3 regions of the Photobacterium piscicola genome follow, and region 1 is predicted to be linked to each of the others. Evidence: predicted binding sites of a transcription regulator. Region 1 holds the regulator's gene; each other region holds the start of a gene.

Region 1 (4,294 bases):
AATCAAATGCCGGGTACTTTCACGCCTTGGCAACAGTTAGCTGAAAATACTGATGTGTTATTTTATGAAGGGCTACATGGCGGTGTGGTTGATGGTGAAACCAATGTCGCTCAGCATGTTGATTTACTGATTGGGATGGTGCCCATTGTAAACTTAGAGTGGATTCAAAAGATCATTCGCGACACTCGCGACCGCGGTCATTCAAGAGAAGCGGTGATGGAATCAATTGTGCGCTCAATGGATGACTATCTTAATTACATCACACCCCAATTTTCTCGCACCCATATTAATTTTCAACGAGTCCCTACCGTTGATACGTCAAACCCTGTCAGTGCGAAAGGTATTCCAAGTTTAGATGAAAGCTTTGTCGTGATCCGGTTTCGTGGCTTAAAAAATGTCGACTTTCCACATTTATTGGCGATGATTCAAGGCTCATTTATGTCACGCCACAATACCCTTGTGGTTCCTGGTGGGAAAATGAGTTTTGCGATGGAACTGATTATGCGACCGTTGCTTGAACAACTCATTGAAAATGGAAAAATAGCGTAAGCATTATTTCTTGTATGATACTCAGAAGTAAGTATCAGACGTAGCTCTCACTACTCGTTGATAAACGGTTACTGATATCAGCAACCGTCATCGTCATCGAGTTACGCCACAACAATCTCATAGCTGTGACTCATTTCAACACCTTTACCTAGCATCAAACAAACTGAGCAATATTTTTCAAGCGAGTCAGCCACCACCTTACTCACTAGTGCATCATTTAAATCATGGCCAGTAACAACAAAGTGTAAATTGGCATGAGTGAAAATTCGTGGCGCTTGTTCACGACGTTCGGCGAAGATATTCACTTCACAAGCCGTGATCTGCTGTTGTAAATCTTGTAAACCACTAACAACATCCACAGAGCTACATCCCCCGGCAGCCATTAATACCAACTCCATTGGACTTGGCCCTTTTTCACCACCGTTACCATCTAAAACGACACTATGGCCCGATGCTGATTGGCCAACAAACGTCATGTTTTCTACCCATTTTACACGTGACTGCATTTTTATATCCTTGAGCTATATTATTTAAAATTTGATCTTATTTTTGTTGATAATTCCATCGATGTAAACGTTATTTATTTTGTTTAATGCTAATTGTGTTGCATATTTCTATTGCTAGAATTGGAGAGCAAAATCACTTTGAAACGGTGCTTTTGGTAACTAAGTCACAACGATGTGATCATGTGCACACTTATCTCTCATAAATGAGCGGGTCATCGAGATCAATATCAAGAAAAAGCCCCAAAAAAAGGATACACTCTAAACCAGTTTAAGTTAGCTCGCAGCCCATCAGCTGAGTGAATAACTCTGCCAACGCACAGTTTTGTCGAGTTATCTTTACAGAACATATTGTTGGGCAACATATGCAGAGGAAGTTAGTAATATGGTTCCAGGTAAACCGCAAACAGATCCAACTTTAGAGTGGTTTCTTTCCCATTGTCACATTCACAAATATCCATCAAAGAGCACGTTAATTCACGCAGGTGAAAAAGCAGAGACTTTGTACTACATCGTGAAGGGTTCTGTTGCTGTATTAATCAAGGATGAAGAAGGTAAGGAGATGATCCTTTCTTACCTAAACCAGGGCGACTTTATTGGTGAACTCGGCTTGTTCGAAGAAGACCAAGAACGTACAGCTTGGGTTCGCGCAAAAAGCCCTTGTGAAGTTGCAGAAATTTCATTTAAAAAATTCCGTCAATTAATTCAAGTTAACCCAGATATTCTAATGCGTCTATCTGCTCAAATGGCATGTCGTCTACAAGTGACAAGTCAAAAAGTGGGTGATCTTGCGTTCCTTGATGTTACAGGTCGTATTGCACAGACATTACTGAATCTTGCAAAACAACCTGATGCAATGACACACCCTGATGGCATGCAAATTAAGATCACTCGTCAAGAAATTGGTCAGATCGTAGGTTGTTCTCGCGAAACAGTCGGCCGTATTCTTAAAATGCTAGAAGAGCAAAATCTTATTTCTGCTCATGGCAAGACTATTGTGGTTTACGGTACACGCTAATTATTTTAGTCATACCAAAATCACCGATGAAACCGCAGCTTATGCCTGCGGTTTTTTTTTATCACTCCCCAGATGATCACCGTAAAACAATCATTGAACACTCAGGCATTAGTGTTAAATTTTAACTTGTAATAACATCTATTTATGCTACATTTTGCTCACAAATGGATTTTAAATCGATGATGGTCAATATGGATATTGAACGCTTTTCAGTTAACAGTTACACCACGGTACCTGGGATATTAACTAGTCAGCCAACAACCATTGAAATGACAGGGTTTAGTGATAGTCGCTGTTATCTCGAACAACAAACCGGATTACGTCGCTGCCCTGCAGATGAATCAGGTGTTTGGGCTTCACCACTGGATAACTAACCCTTCAACAACAGTGCTTATGCGCTAAGCACTGTTTATTTGGCTTACAATTAACGATCTGTACTTTCAAAAATTTTATTCGCCGAAGCAACCACAAACCCTGAATATAACTCACCATTCGCTTGGGGATGGCGTTTTGCAAATTCATAAAATCCACCAGGGATGTTATGAATACCATCTCGAAAACTGACCCCCACCTTGTCAGCCATGGTTGCTGATTGTTCCAACATCACCTCAGCATTACCTTTTATTTCCCCGCCCGCTTGATTAATAACAAACTGGTTATGGCGCAATAAATGATTAACCTCTTCAAGATTAGAGAACTGTTCTAATTGATTAATACTCACCGTAAAATGGTTAGCGCCAAAACCGTGTGCCGCAACCCACGCTGCATATTCACTTTCAGCCGCTAAAAATTGATAGGTCGCAAAGTCAAGTTGCCATGGACGGCCACGATAAATAAAATCAGGTTGGCGAAAATAATCATCATCAACCTGATCAAGCAAGGCTCGTATCGTATGTTGTAATTCAGCCGAGCACCCCGCTAATTGTAATTCGCTAATAAAGACTTTTGGCAACACCGGGTTTGCATGAATAAAGGATTCGGCATACAGCTTTTTGGCACTAAAATGATATTTTGCTTGCGGTTGGTAACCCAAAGCAATAAATGGCGCAGCCAGTACGGCTAAGCCACACTTCGGTAACCCAAAGCTGCGCAATGCAATATGATCATTAAGTAATGCTGTGTCCTCGGTTAACAACTGCTGTATTTGCACCGCTGAAGGGCATAAGCGGTGACTATAATCGTGCCATAAACCATCAAAAAGTTGGGTAATAGATTCCATAATCAGCCTGCCTATTGAAAGCATTATCACTCATTAAACCTTAGCTCAAGCTTACTCCTGGCGCTAATTGAGACGGTAATTGCACATCATCCCCTTCAACAGACGCCATAGGATAAGCACAATAGTCCGCAGCATAATAAGCACTTGGGCGAAGATTTCCTGATGCGCCTGGGCCACCAAAAGGTGCATCACCACTCGCTCCCGTTAAGGGTCGGTTTCGATTCACAATACCAGCACGAATATGTTCAATAAAATAGAGCCATTGTTGCTCATCGGTTGAAATGAGCCCTGCCGCTAAGCCATAGCGAGTTTGATTGGCACTGACTACCGCTTGAGTAAAATCAACATAACGACTAACGTGTAATAGTGGTCCAAAATATTCTTCATCCGCAAGTTCAGTAATAGCACTAACATCGATAATCGCAGGCGTCACAATTGCGCCTTGTCCCCGCGTTGCCGTTAATAAAGCAACGCCACCAGCATCCAAAAGTTGTTGTTGATGCAATATGATGTGATCCGCCGCCACAGCAGAAATTAATGGCCCCATAAACGGTGCAGGGGTTGCAAAGGGATCACCCACCAGCAATTGTGAAGCGACCGTCACTAAACGGGCTAACAGAGCATCGCCAGCTTTTCCTGTGGCGATATATAATCGCCGTGCACAAGTACAACGCTGTCCAGCACTTAAAAAAGCCGATTGAATGATGGTATATACCGCCGCATCAATGTCACCATACTCTTGGCCGATCACTAATGGATTATTACCTCCCATCTCTAAAGCCAACATAGTTTGCGGTTGCCCCGCAAATTGTTGATGTAACAAATGCCCCGTTTGCGCACTCCCGGTAAACAATACTCCAGCCACTCCCGTTGCCATGGCTAACGCCGCTCCCGTTGTACGTCCACCTTGTACTAAATTAATCACCCCATCAGCAATACCCGCTTGTTGCCATAATTCACACATTCGTTGAGCGGTATTAGGTGTCAGTTCTGAGGGTTTAAATA
Region 2 (4,294 bases), 830 kb from region 1:
TAAATAAGGTAATGGTTTATCGCCACCAATATCTAATGTTCGCATCACCACGGGTTGATCGGGGTAAGTGTGCAAAATTGCACGATACTGGTTAATTTGTTCTTCTTCGGAAGGAAAACTGCGTTGTAGCAAAAACGGCACTTCAGTGCGGTATAAACCCACCCCATCAATGCCTTTGTTTAATGCTAAATGTGAATCAGCACTTAATCCGGCATTAATATGTACCATGATCCGCTGCTGATCTTTGGTTACTGCATGTTGCTGTTGATCGCATTCAACGATCTTTTCAAGCTCATCATCTTCACGCAATAAACGACGATACTCAGCCAACACATGCCGATTAGGGTTAACCAGTAAATCGCCACGATAACCATCAACCACCACCAAATTGTTGTGTACAGTTTGAGGTGTAAAATCGACTCCCATGATGGTCGGAATACCTAATGCTCGCGATAAAATGGCGGCATGAGAGTTAGCCGCGCCTTCTTGAGCAACCACTGCTGCTAGTTTTCCAGCAGGTACAGTGGCTAACATTGCCGCCGTTAATTCACGAGTCAACAAGACAATCGGTTCATCCCATTGTTGTTCATTAGGCTTATCATCACATAAAAAATATAATAGCCTTTGTCCTAACTCACGAATATCACGCGCGCGCTCTTTAAGGTAAAGATCTTTCATGTTAGCAAAACGGTTTGAATATGTTTCAACCACTTGCCGTACAGCCCATTCGGCTTGATCCCCTCCAGCTATATGATGTTTAAGATCCTTACGTAACAAAGGATCATTAAGCAGGTGACTAAATAAGTCAAAAATGGCGAGAGTTTCTTTTTGTAAGTCGCTATCAAACCGCTTTCGCAACCGTCGAAATTCTTTACCCGCAGAATCTATCGCAATGGTTAAGCGTTCTTGTTCAGCATGGCAGTCTAAACATGATGCTGGCGCCACATGCTCTAATAATGGCTGTGTGTCATCCCACCATGCTTTGGCAATCGCGACCCCAGTTGATGCAGCTGATCCCGTGAGGTGCAATCGGTGGCCTTTTTCAAACCACATCCCTTGTGCTTTCGCATGCGCTAAAATACCCGCCAACTGAGCTGCTAGCGTAACTAAAAAAGACTCTTCACTTTCGGTAAATTCACGTTGCTCGCGCTGCTGGACAACAATAACGCCGAGAACTTGGCGTTGATGAATAATGGGAGTACCAAAAAAAGATCGAAAAGATTCCTCTCCGATCCCTGGTAAATGTTTAAAGCGGGGATGTACTCGAGCATCTGCAACATTTAATGGCTCAGCTCGTTGACCCACTAATCCTACTAATCCTTGATCAAAGCGTAAGCTAATGCGTCGTCGAGATTTATTCAATCCCTGTGTCGCCATCAGGGTATAAACCTGACGCTGATGATCGGCAATGTACACCGAACAACAATCGGTTTTCATTACCAAAGTAGTATTGGAAACTAATTGATCCAATGCATCAATCAATGTGTGGGCGCTGACAACCTTGTCAACAATTTCTCTTAGCTGTGTCAGCATAACGAGCCTTTAATTGTTCCCTGTGAGCCAATAACCTCGACTTGCTAATTACGTTTTTTAATGCGCTTAAATTTACGTTCTTTCCATTCTTTAAATGGCATTGCAACAGCTGCAAACTCCTTTAATGCTCGACGATATACGTCACGCTTAAAAGAGACAACTTGCCTTACTGGGTACCAATAACTTACCCAGCGCCAACCATCAAACTCAGGTGTTACACCACGCTGCATATTGACCTTGGACTCATCGCATTCCAAACTCAGCAAAAACCACTTTTGCTTTTGACCGATACAAACAGGTTTTGAATCCCACCGCACAAGACGCTTCGGTAATTTATAACGTAACCAGTGTCGGCTTGACGCAATTATCCTGACATCTTTTTTGGTTAATCCTACTTCTTCATACAATTCACGGTACATAGCTTGCTCAGGGGTTTCACCTTCATCAATGCCACCTTGCGGAAATTGCCAAGAATGTTGTCCATATCGTCGAGCCCAAAATACCTGGCCATGGCCATTGCAGATAACGATCCCTACATTAGGGCGGTATCCATCGCCATCAATCACTGGACGACCTCAAGTATAAATATCTATTAATAGTGATTTTTTCATAGTAGACGTGATCGGTAAACAAACATTCATCAATATCGCCGAGTTTTACACAATAAAAACCAGATTCTGGATAACTTTGCACACTGATTACTTTACAGACAGCCAAATGAGACATGTCCCACATTTATTCACTCTTTCTGTGGATAGATTTGTGCAGAAACCTAAAAAAAGCCGATTTTAGTAACAAACGACACCTTAGTCACGCATCACTATAATTGAATTAATTTTTATTTTTATCATTAAAAACATCAATATAAAACCAATTCACCTCTATAATAAAATAAAATAAAGACAACTTTCACATCACCAAAAAACGATCGGTTAAATATCAACCAATAATGACGTTACCCACAATTACCGCCTCCTCACTGTGAACAACACCGCATCATAATGGTTATTTTTACAACTTATTACTGTATAAATACTCAGTTATACTATTATGAAATATTTTCAAAAAAAAAGCTGTGGATATCTTTTTATTTTAAACTTCGTATTAAATAACATCGACCTGTCATCAAAGATAAAAGCCTCAACCCCTGCTACAACGCCTATTCAGCAGCAATGATCAACCACAATCAACATTCACTACCAATGATCAACACCGATCCTCATCCACCAACCCATACGAATATGATAGTATTAATTGCGATAAAAAATTGAATATAACTGACTATCACGACACTTTATGAATATAAAAATCATCCGTTCAACGCCAAAAACAGAAGCTGAATTACTCAATCGAGCCCAACAATTGGCTGGCATGACTCTTGGTGAATTAGCCGCAATCGCGGGCATCATTCCCCCTCCGGATCTTAAACGTGATAAAGGTTGGGTTGGTCAATTATTAGAATGGCACCTCGGTGCAACGGCGGGCAGTAAACCGGTTCCCGATTTTATTGAGCTCGGCATAGAACTAAAAACCATACCGATCAGTTATCAGGGGAAGCCACTTGAGACAACGTTTGTTTGTGTTGCCCCTTTGATTGGAGTGCAAGGCTTACAATGGCACAGCAGTCATATCAGACAAAAACTGGCACGGGTATTGTGGGTCCCCGTCGAAGGAGAGCGGGATATTCCACTTGAAGATCGCCATGTTGGTTCAGCATTACTGTGGAGTCCGAGTGCCGAAGAAGAAGCACAACTACAGCAAGATTGGGAAGAGTTAATGGATATGATCGTGTTAGGGCAAGTAGAAACCATCACCGCCCGTCATGGTGAAGTACTGCAATTACGCCCAAAAGCCGCCAACAGTAAAGTCCTCACCGAAGCTTATGGCGCAAATGGTCAACCGATTAAAACCTTACCGCGTGGCTTCTACTTAAAAAAACAATTTACCGCGCAATTGCTGCAACGGCATTTTATTTAGTCATATTGATTCCAATAGATTAATCAGGCGTGACTTTGACGAAAACACCGCGGTGGTGGAATTAATTGATGCTTATTTAATAAACGATACATCGTCGCACGTGAGACACCAAGTTCACGTGCCGCTGCTGATATCTGCCCTTTATTATTTTCTAATACGGTTAATAATGCATTTCGCTCAGATTCTTCACGCACTTTTTTTAAACTTAATTTATCGTCAATTACGCGAGGAATATCTAACTGATCCGCTTCAATGCATTTATTTTCCGCAAGCAATACTGCCCGCTTTATTTGGCAAATAAGCTCCTGCACATTACCCGGCCATGGATATTGTAATAACATCGCTTGCGCCTGTTCAGATAAGTATTTAGCGACGCTGTTATATTGACGTGCATATTTTAATAATAAAAACTCAGCCAAGAAAATAATATCATCACTGCGCTCACGTAGCGGCGGCACAGTAATAGAAACGACATTTAAGCGGAAATATAACTCACGTCGTAACGTCGCTAATGTCACCAGATTATCAAGCGAGTGATGTGTTACTGAGATAACCCGCATATCAACGGCAATCGCATTACCATCAGGGTCGTAGTAACTCCCTTCAGCTAACACTTGATACAGAGATTGCTGGCAAGCGTCTGTTAATAGGGTAAACTCTTCAAGCACTAACACCCCATTATTGGCCGCTTCAAAAACAGATTGGGGACCATGTTCTGTCTCTATTATCCAATCAGCGGTCATGGTTTCACAGTTAACCCGTATTACCTGCTGTTTTGCACGCG
Region 3 (4,294 bases), 890 kb from region 1:
CATATTTGCTTGGATTTTAAACACAAAGCCTGAGAATTTCTCTTCCGTTGCTTCAACTTCACGGGTATTGGCTTGGCGAGGTAATGGTGCTGGAGCCCATTCAGTTAAGCCGTCAAGCATATGGTCAACACCAAAGTTACCCAGTGCAGTACCAAAGAATACGGGTGTTAGTTCACCGGCTAAAAAGAGTTCACGATCAAATTCATTTGATGCGCCAATAACTAACTCTAGTTCTTCACGTAAGTTAGCCGCAAGGTCGCTACCAATTTCAACGTCTAGCTCAGGATTCTCTAACCCTTTGATGATACGTTGTTCTTGAATAGTGTGGCCTTGACCTGTGCTATAAAGAATCGTTTCATCACGGTGAATATGGTAAACACCTTTGAATTCTTTACCACAACCAATCGGCCATGAAATTGGCGCACATGCCATACCTAATTCAACTTCAACCTCATCAAGCAATTCCATTGGATCACGTGTTTCACGGTCCAATTTGTTCATGAAGGTAACAATAGGAGTGTCACGTAGACGGGTTACTTCCATTAACTTACGAGTACGATCTTCGACACCTTTCGCGGCATCGATAACCATTAGACAAGAGTCAACCGCAGTTAGGGTACGGTAAGTATCTTCTGAGAAGTCTTCGTGTCCAGGAGTATCAAGTAAGTTAACTAAACAAGCATTGTAAGGAAACTGCATCACTGATGTAGTTACCGAGATACCACGTTCTTTTTCCATCTCCATCCAGTCAGATTTTGCATGCTGGTTAGAGCCACGACCTTTTACGGTGCCCGCTTTTTGGATCGCGTTTCCGAACAACAATACTTTTTCAGTAATGGTGGTTTTACCCGCATCGGGGTGGGAGATAATAGCGAAAGTACGACGTTTCGATACTTCGCCTTGAAACAGTGTTTGCGACATTAGCATGTTCTTTTTGAATGGAGTGCGTTATTCACTATTGTCGCTGATTTTATCCTTATACTCAATCTAGCCGCAGCGAGAATTACTCACAAAGGTAAATAATGACCCGTTTGATGGTTAATTCACGGCATAATATGCATCACCTTCTTAATATAGAGACTCAAATTATGGCAGTAACCACCAAACAACCGGTTGTGATAGATAGCCATTGTCATTTTGACTTTGCACCATTTGCAGCCGATCCCGCTCAAGCATGGACACAAGCACAGCAAGCGGGAGTGAAAGCGTTGGTTATTCCAACGGTCGGTAGCAGTAATTGGCACACGGTTGCAACCCTATGTCAGCAATTTTCAGGCTTATATTATGGATTAGGTATTCACCCTTTTTTTAGTCATCAACATACAGCAAATGTGGTGGCTGAATTAGCGTGTCTGCTCACTAGCGCCAAGAATGATGAGCAGTGTGTGGCAGTGGGAGAGTGTGGGTTAGATTTTGCTGTGGCGAACGTTAATCGAGACCAACAATTACAATGGTTACAAGCGCAACTTCAATTAGCCAATGAGCATGATTTACCTGTGATACTACATTGCCGTAAAGCCTTTGCTGAATTGGTTACATTATTGCGTCAGCAGCCACCTAAAATGGGCGGTGTTTATCACGGATTTAGTGGCAGTTACCAACAGGCAACGCAGCTTGTTGATCTCGGTATCAAAATTGGGGTTGGTGGTACTATTACTTATAGTCGCGCTCAAAAAACCCGCGCTACTATAGCGAAATTACCATTATCAGCACTGTTATTAGAGACAGATGCCCCTGATATGCCAGTGTCAGGCTATCAAGGTCAGCCAAATCGACCTGAGCGTTTAGTCGATATTGTTACAACATTGGCGGATATAAGAGGTGACACCTATGCACAAATAGCACAAGCAACAACCTTAACATGTACTGAATTATTTCAAATAAAGGTGTGATTTTGCTGCCAAAGCCAAACGTTTGCGTTGATCGCAAGGCTCTTTAAATAAGGGTTATGTGATACGAGTCACAATAGCTGATTATGGTACATCAAATTTCCTCATAAACTGTGATCTTTGCATTACATCATCAGGAACTCCATGAGTATAATGCGCCGACTCTATAAAAGAGCCTAACTGTCAATACGCCAAAACTTAACTATAGGATTCCATAAATCATGAGCCTGCTAATGAGCCTAGTTGGGATGGTGGTACTGCTATTACTTGCCGTACTTCTATCTGATAACCGTAAAGCGATCAACTTACGTACTGTTGGTGGTGCATTTGCTATCCAATTTCTTTTAGGTGCCTTTGTTCTTTATGTGCCTGTAGGCCGTGATGTGCTGTATGGCATGTCGCAAGCAGTAGCTAACGTTATTGGTTATGGTAATGACGGTATTAACTTCTTATTTGGTGGCTTAACATCAAACAAGATGTTTGAATTATTTGGCGGTGGTGGTTTTGTCTTCGCATTACGCGTACTGCCTGTTATCGTCTTCTTCTCTGCACTTATCAGTGTGTTGTACTACATCGGCGTTATGCAAATTGTTATCAATGTACTAGGTGGCGGTTTACGTAAAGTTCTTGGCACTTCTCATGCAGAATCAATGTCTGCAACAGCTAATATTTTTGTAGGTCAAACGGAAGCACCATTGGTTATTCGTCCGTTCGTACCTAAGATGACTCAGTCTGAGCTGTTTGCGGTAATGTGTGGTGGTTTGGCGTCAGTAGCTGGTGGTGTACTTGCAGGTTACGCACAAATGGGTGTGCCTCTAGAATACTTGATTGCCGCTTCATTTATGGCAGCCCCTGGTGGTTTACTGTTTGCTAAAATCATTAAGCCTGAAACTGAGCAGCCTATTGAGCAGATTGCGGGTAACGATGAAGATGAAAGTGAAGAAAAACCCGCTAACATTATTGATGCAGCAGCAGCAGGTGCATCATCTGGTATGCAACTAGCGCTAAACGTAGGCGCAATGTTACTTGCATTCATCGGTCTAATTGCACTAATTAACGGTATGCTTGGTGGTATCGGTGGTTGGTTCGGTATGCCTGAACTAACACTAGAACTGATTCTAGGTTACGTATTCTCACCACTTGCATTCCTTATTGGTGTGCCATGGGGTGAAGCACAAGTTGCTGGTTCATTCATCGGTCAGAAGATTGTTGTTAACGAATTCGTTGCTTACCTAAACTTTGCCCCTTACCTAAAAGATGTAGCTGATGGCGGCATGTTAGTAGCACAAACTGGTGCTGAAATGTCTGATAAGACTAAAGCTATCATCTCATTTGCATTGTGTGGTTTCGCAAACCTATCTTCAGTAGCAATTCTACTGGGTGGTTTAGGTGGTCTAGCTCCAACGCGTCGTGCTGAAATCGCTCGCTTTGGTATGAAGGCTGTTGCGGCAGGTACATTATCTAACCTAATGTCAGCAACAATTGCAGGTTTATTTATTACACTAGCATCATAGTTATAAATAAAGACTAACCTCAGATAAGAAACGCCATGGCTGATGCTGTGGCGTTTTTTTTATTCGTCAAAAGTCATGAAATTTAAGTTTGGTTTAATGTAATAAAATCGATTGCGTTCCCCTTTCTTAATTTTCACTCTGTTATTATTCTCTTATAGAAACAGTATCGCGGTTGTAATTGATAACGTTATTGCTGTTATTTGCATCACCAATAACTGTTATGCAAAAAACGGCTTTTTTTATGTTTAAGTTGCATGAGTTGCGAAAACACTTTTTATTTCAGTAAACATATTATCCACCACAGGAAACACGAGATTAATGGTCGAGTCGTGGTTGAGTTGATATTATAAGTGAAGTAAAACCTTAACTGGTTAAGGCGACTTAATCTTGTCTGGGGTAAGTTTACGCGGTGAAAAGGATAGCAACTAGAAGGGGTTTATTCTCTTCTGGGTCTTCAAGGAATAACGTCCGCTCATAGATGACAATGGCAATGAATGCTGTTGCACCGCAGTGAAGTAAATGAGGTCACTGCTGAATTCATATCGAGTATTCAGGTAGTAATATTAATACTACCGCGATCAAACATTACGACTGGAGAAAGTCATGAGCGATTTAAAAGCTGCAGCACTACGTGCATTAAAATTAATGGACCTTACAACATTAAATGAAGACGACACTGACGAAAAAGTGATCGCGCTATGTAAGAATGCAAAAACAGTTGTTGGTAACACTGCTGCAGTATGTATTTACCCTCGTTTTATTCCAGTCGCTAAGAAGCAACTACGTGAGCAAGGTACACCAGATGTACGTGTTGCAACAGTCACTAACTTCCCACATGGTAATGATGATATTGAGATCGCTGTGGCTGAAACAAAAGCGGCTGTTGCTTAC

Evidence for each region. Region 1 encodes CRP, which controls carbon source genes, mostly activating them, when cyclic AMP is high. Its sites were predicted from a motif close to TGTGANNNNNNTCACA; they were not measured.
Region 2: the regulator CRP is predicted to act here: its motif matches at 2,252-2,267, upstream of rppH (RNA pyrophosphohydrolase).
Region 3: the regulator CRP is predicted to act here: its motif matches at 1,950-1,965, upstream of ACJZU6_RS13490 (NupC/NupG family nucleoside CNT transporter).

What each region holds. Positions count from the first base shown of each region.
Region 1 covers NZ_CP175534.1:596,073-600,366, reverse strand. Annotated here, with positions in the region: gene ACJZU6_RS02860 (phosphoribulokinase) at 1-549, shown strand, start outside; gene ACJZU6_RS02855 (OsmC family protein) at 651-1,055, opposite strand; gene crp (cAMP-activated global transcriptional regulator CRP) at 1,438-2,070, shown strand; gene ACJZU6_RS02845 (hypothetical protein) at 2,250-2,444, shown strand; gene ACJZU6_RS02840 (DUF1338 domain-containing protein) at 2,495-3,289, opposite strand; gene astD (succinylglutamate-semialdehyde dehydrogenase) at 3,330-4,294, opposite strand, start outside.
Region 2 covers NZ_CP175534.1:2,909,075-2,913,368, forward strand. Annotated here, with positions in the region: gene ptsP (phosphoenolpyruvate--protein phosphotransferase) at 1-1,533, opposite strand, end outside; gene rppH (RNA pyrophosphohydrolase) at 1,578-2,099, opposite strand; gene mutH (DNA mismatch repair endonuclease MutH) at 2,830-3,510, shown strand; gene ACJZU6_RS13750 (sigma-54-dependent transcriptional regulator) at 3,534-4,294, opposite strand, start outside.
Region 3 covers NZ_CP175534.1:2,851,929-2,856,222, reverse strand. Annotated here, with positions in the region: gene prfC (peptide chain release factor 3) at 1-921, opposite strand, end outside; gene ACJZU6_RS13495 (TatD family hydrolase) at 1,023-1,892, shown strand; gene ACJZU6_RS13490 (NupC/NupG family nucleoside CNT transporter) at 2,111-3,403, shown strand; gene deoC (deoxyribose-phosphate aldolase) at 4,007-4,294, shown strand, end outside.